One region of the Acidovorax radicis genome, then DNA from elsewhere that is predicted to be linked to it. Evidence: predicted binding sites of a transcription regulator. Region 1 holds the regulator's gene; the other holds the start of a gene.

Region 1 (2,966 bases):
TCCTTTGAGAAGCTTCGCAAAAAATCGCTGAAGCATATTGTTTGGCTTGTCGTTGCGCTGTGGACCGGGTTCACCTTTGTGGGCTATTTTGTACCGATCCGCGAGCTGGGTCCGGAGCTTCTGGCCTTCAGTGGTGGGTGGCAGGTTTTCTGGGTGCTTTTTTATGGATTTGCCACCTATGGCAATGCCGGCTTCATGCGGGAGCAGGTATGCAAGTACATGTGTCCTTACGCTCGGTTTCAGAGCGCCATGTTTGACAGCGATACATTGATTGTTACTTATGACGTAGAGCGGGGTGAGCGCCGCGGTCCACGCAACAAATCCGTGGATTACAAAGCCAAAGGTCTGGGTGACTGCATTGATTGCACGCTTTGTGTTCAGGTTTGCCCGGTCGGTATCGATATCCGTGATGGATTGCAATATGAATGCATAGGCTGCGGCCTGTGTGTCGACGCTTGTAATACCGTGATGGAAAAAATGCAGTACCCGAAGGGCTTGATCAGGTACTCCACACAAAATGCAGTTGCCAATCGTTGGTCGCAGTCGCAGATATTGCAACGCGTGTTGCGCCCTCGGGTATTGATTTACAGCGCAGCGCTGCTGGTCTTGTGCGTGGGAATGCTTGTGAGTCTGTCGATGCGGACTCCACTGAAGGTGGATGTAGTGCGCGACCGTGCTGCGCTGTCTCGTATCGTGGCAGGTGGCAAACTCGAGAACATTTACCGCCTACAGATCATGAATGCCACCGAGGGAGAGCAACTTTATCGTATCAGTGCCCGTGGTTTGGATGCGCTGGAGGTTGCCTCGGATACCGATGTGACCATCAGTGCTGCGGATTCGCGTTGGGTGGCTGTCAGGTTGCAAATACCGTATGGAGCTGCTGAGCCAGGCTCGCACACGGTGTATTTTGATGTGCAAGCGGTTGGAACTGGTGCCCACGTGACGGAGAAATCTGTTTTCCTCGTGCCACGTTAACCAGCTTGCAAGTCCCCACCACCCACTGGTTTAGCTGCCAGGTGGTGGTGGTGCCCATTGAGATGTTTTGAGGAGTAGATTGCCATGTCGTCAACCCCTGTTGCCGCTGTATCTGGTGCGTTACCTGCTGCACCATGGTGGAAGTTTGGTCACGTATGGCTCGTGATTGCCGGCCCTGCCATTGTGGTCGTGGCGGGTTTCGTCACTCTGTGGCTCGCTATCGCGCGGCCCGATCCGGTCGTGGCGGAGGATTACTATCAACAGGGCATCGAAATCAACAAGACGCTGAAAGCCCCTGAGAAAAGTCTCGCACCTGCCATGAAAGGGCGTAACCATGCCGCGACCCCGGTGCAAGATCAACCCCGCTGAACACAAAACACCGGTCATGCCCCCATGCGGCAGGCCCTATGAAAAAGAGACGGGATGTATATGTGGACGCAACGCTTGATGTGGATTGCATGGCCAGCATTTCTCATGGCAGGGGTGCTGGAGATGCTCGTTTTTGCATTGGTGGATCCGCAGGATCTGCACTGGTTTGGGCAGCCCTTAGCGCTTTCTAGGGAAGGGGTCTATACCCTGGCCTTTTTTATATTCTGGATCATCACAATGGCCAGTGGCGCATTGACGACGCTGCTGTCATTGTCCCCGTTCGAGCTGAACCGCTGTCCTGTGCCTAACGGTGAGCGGCCAGACGACTGTCGCAAGACAAATGCATGTTCCTGATGCACTATTGAAAATACCAGTCATGGGCTGGAGCCCAGCCTACCGGCAGGAATCTCGCTACCCAGACTGGGTCAATGGCATGCCTGTTGGCTATTGACGATGCGTTTGAGCGCCTCGGTATCCAGTATGCGGACGTGCCGCTGTTTGACCTCCACAACGCCTTCTTCCACAAATTTGGAGAACGTCCGGCTGACGGTTTCGAGTTTGAGCCCGAGATAGCTTCCAATTTCTTCACGTGTCATGCGGAGCACGAGTTCAGACTGCGAAAAACCGCGAGCGTGCAGGCGTTGAACCAAATTCAGAAGAAACGCAGCAAGACGTTCTTCCGCACGCATGCTGCCAAGCAGGAGCATCACGCCGTGCTCGCGCACGATTTCGCGGCTCATGATCTTGTGCACATGGTGCTGCAGGGCCGTGACCTCTCGGGACAATTCTTCGATGCGGTCAAAGGGCATTACACAGACCTCGGCGTCTTCGAGTGCAACGGCATCGCAGGTGTGGTGATCATTGACGATGCCGTCGAGACCGATGATCTCGCCAGCCATCTGAAAACCGGTAACTTGGTCGCGGCCATCTTCAGTGGCGACACAGGTCTTGAAGAAACCCGTTCGGATGGCATACAGCGAAGTGAATGTTTCGCCATTGCGAAACAGCGTGCCGCCCCGTTTTATCTTGCGGCGAACAGCAACCACTTCGTCGATGCGCTGGAGCTGCTCTTCATTCAAGCCAACGGGCATGCACAGTTCCCGCAGATTGCAGTTGGAACAGGCGACTTTGATGGTGAGCGGGTTCATAAGCACGTGAACTGGTTGGGGTGTCAAGCGCTATACGAGCGCCGCACGAGATGGCATGGTCTCAACCGCAATGGTACGGGTGACGTGCATCAAATTGTCGCTGTTTGGCACATGCGATCAATTGATGCAGGTCAAGGACGGGCAGCTAAGGGTACGGCACAGTTTGGATGTACGCAAGGATATCTTCTCATGACCGCTGTTTCGCCTGATCTTCTGCGCCGTTTCGACGTGCCAGGGCCCCGCTATACCTCTTATCCGACCGCCGACCGTTTTGTTGAGGCCTTTGGGCAAGATGAATACGTCCTTGCCCTCGAACAACGGCGGTCCGGGACGATGGCGAAAGCGTTGCCTTTGTCCCTGTATGTGCATATTCCGTTCTGCGAGTCGCTGTGTTACTACTGCGCATGCAACAAGATCATCACCAAGCACCATGATCGCGCCGATGTTTATCTGCGATATCTGAGCCGTGAGATT
Region 2 (2,966 bases), 210 kb from region 1:
AGTCCCTGCAAGAGCGAACTCTCAAAGGTCTGCGCGATAGTGGGTGAGGGCGCAAGTATGCGCCCCCTGGTCTTCGTGTTGCGCACCGCCCTTCGCCCCCTGTGTGGCGGGTGACGGCAACGCGCAAGATCCGGGGCCTATAAACAGCAGAGGTTTTGACCTACGCTGTCGAGGTTGCAGGCGTTGCTATAGTCCAGCGCTCAAAGGCGCTCTCGCCGCCATCGTCTGCCCCACTTTCTCCCTCTTCTAAAAAGGAACCCGCCCATGGCTGCTGGCAGCTTGCTTGCCCTGTTGGACGATATCGCAACCATCTTGGACGATGTGGCTTTGATGACCAAGGTGGCCGCCAAAAAGAGTGTCGCCATGGCTGATGATGTCTCGGTGATGACCAAGGTGGCCGCCCAGAAAACAGCCGGGGTTCTGGGTGACGACCTCGCACTCAATGCCCAGCAAGTGACGGGCGTACGCGCTGAACGCGAAATACCCGTGGTGTGGGCGGTGGCAAAGGGGTCGCTCCTCAACAAAGCCATTCTGGTCCCCGCCGCGCTGTTGATCAGTGCCTTTGCGCCCTGGGGCGTGACGCCTTTGCTGATGATCGGTGGTGCCTTTCTGTGTTTTGAAGGCTTTGAAAAAGTGGCGCACAAACTGCTGCATGCAGAGCATGAAGTCGCCGCCGAGCACGAAAGCCATGCCAAGGCCAATGCCAACCCGGCGGTGGATTTGGTGGCCTTCGAGAAAGACAAGGTCAAGGGCGCGGTGCGCACCGACTTCATCCTGTCGGCAGAAATCATTGCCATCACCTTGGGCACGGTGGCCGATGCATCCTTTGCCGAGCAAGTGGCGGTGCTGTCGGGTATCGCGATCATCATGACCTTGGGTGTGTATGGCCTGGTAGCCGGCATCGTCAAGCTCGACGACCTGGGCTTGTGGCTCATCAACAAAAGCAGCCGTGCAGCCCGCACGGTGGGGGAAGGCATCCTGCGGGCAGCCCCTTGGCTGATGAAGGCCTTGTCGATTGCTGGCACGGCCGCGATGTTCCTCGTTGGGGGCGGAATTTTGGTGCATGGCATACCGGCCCTTCACCATCTGGTGGAGGGCGCTGGTGCCGCTGCTGCGCAGGTGGTTTCCGGGTTTTGGGCATCGCTGGTGAGCGTGCTTGTGCCAAATCTCCTGAACGCCGTGGTGGGTATCGTTGCTGGTGGCTTGGTGCTGGTGGGTGTCAAGCTGGTGCAGCGCATCCGTGGCAAGTCGTTGGCACCTTGATATATGTCATACCCGGAGCCAAGGGTAAGTACGGAGGTTTGACTTAAGGCAAGGCCCCCGGGAGGGCGCAGCGGTTCAATGCATGCACGGGGGTCGTCCCCGTCCAACCGATGCGAAATCAATATGAAAAAGAATCTCCTGGCGGTAGCAATTTTGTGTGTGTGTTCCTCGGGTGCAGTGCTGGCGCAACAAGCTGAGGGCCCCTGGATGGTCCGCGCACGCGCGGTGCACCTGGACAGTGCCAACAAGGACAGCACATCACTGGGGCTGTCGATCAACAACAAGACGATCCCCGAAGTGGACGTCACGTATTTTTTCAACAAGAACATCGCAGCCGAATTGGTTCTCACGGTGCCACAAAAGCACACGCTGAGCGCAGGTGGCACGGCGATCGGCACCCTCAAGCATTTGCCGCCTTCGCTGCTGGTGCAATACCACTTTGACACCGCTGGTTTTAAGCCCTACGTGGGCGCAGGTTTGAACTACACGCGTTTCTCAAGCGTGAACCTGCCCGCAGGTGTTGACATTGATCGCAACAGCGTGGGTGCTGCGCTGCAGGTTGGTGTGGATATTCCGCTGGCCAAAAATCTGTATCTGAATTTCGACGTGAAGAAGGTCTTCATCAAAACCGATGTGTCGGCTGGCGGTGTGCAGTTGGGCACTTTCAAGGTGGACCCTGTTCTGGTGGGCGTGGGTCTGGGCTGGCGCTTCTGATCGGGCAGGGGCCCACCAGGCCCCTGCGTGATTGGTAGAGCGAGTTATTCAAGGGGAAAAGGGGTTGGCGTTTGCGCCAGCCCTTTTTTTTGTCCATGGGGCCGACACCTTGGAGCAAGGCATTGGCCAACTGCTGTCAAGCAGGTTTTGCGGGGTCTGGTTTGTGTGCCTCCACAAAACCCAACGCCTTGAGTTCGTCCTCGCTGAGGTGCAACTCCGTCAACTCGGGCTGCCGGGCTTCCACGGTGCGCCGCCGCTCAAAGCTGGTTGGGGGGCCATCTTCTGTCTCTCGGCGGTCTTTGCCGCTGCGGCGGTCGGCCGATTCCCTGCGTTCGGTGCTCATGGTGATCCATCCGTATTTAAAAGTTGGTGTGTCGTAGGGCCTTGTCTTTAAGGCGCGGCCTGCCCCATTGCCCGAACCGTGGCAAAGCGCCGACTGCAGTACACCCAGTCTGCCCGACTCGGGCGTGATTGCAAACCAAAAAAGATCATTCCCGTCGCGGGAATGATCTGCGCCTATTGCCGGTGGCACGTTGTAGCGTTGTGCGCTCCAGGCCGTGCCGCCGCAGGCGGTATGTCGCGCTCGTTGCCCAGCCTTTCCGACGGCCATCCAATTTGCGGGGCAACGCAGAACGACGGTGCCTGGCCCGCGCTACCCGGCCAGCGGCGCGCAATTCCCCAATTTGGTGACGGCGGTCGCACTGCATTGATGCACATCATCCGTGACGCAGATGCTCGCGTGTCCGTATCTGCCCATGGCGCAGGTCAACGCGACCAGTACGCGTCCATGCATCTGCATGGGTCGGCATATCGGCACAGATTTTGCTGAACATGGTGAAGTCTGTCAGTGAAGCTGCTTTCAGACCGGTTGAAATTCTCCGCTAACGATGGCGGAACCCCAAACGAACGGTGGAGCTTTGAGCTTGCCGTTGGGTTGTTCCATTCTCGGCAGGCGCTATGCGCTGCGGTGAGATGTGTTGCGACAGGTC

The links. The regulator FNR, encoded in region 1, switches genes on or off when oxygen is low (the NO sensors DNR and NnrR bind a similar motif). The targets are predictions, from matches to a motif close to TTGATNNNNATCAA.
Region 2: a site for FNR is predicted at 1,302-1,315, ahead of KI609_RS14045 (OmpW/AlkL family protein). Genes of this name have one in related genera too.

The regions. Positions count from the first base shown of each region.
Region 1 covers NZ_CP075184.1:3,285,214-3,288,179, reverse strand. The annotation lists gene ccoG (cytochrome c oxidase accessory protein CcoG) at 1-975, shown strand, start outside; gene KI609_RS15015 (FixH family protein) at 1,060-1,344, shown strand; gene KI609_RS15010 (hypothetical protein) at 1,405-1,698, shown strand; gene fnr (fumarate/nitrate reduction transcriptional regulator Fnr) at 1,770-2,492, opposite strand; gene hemN (oxygen-independent coproporphyrinogen III oxidase) at 2,682-2,966, shown strand, end outside.
Region 2 covers NZ_CP075184.1:3,079,000-3,081,965, reverse strand. The annotation lists gene KI609_RS14050 (DUF808 domain-containing protein) at 265-1,263, shown strand; gene KI609_RS14045 (OmpW/AlkL family protein) at 1,387-1,977, shown strand; gene KI609_RS14040 (hypothetical protein) at 2,114-2,320, opposite strand.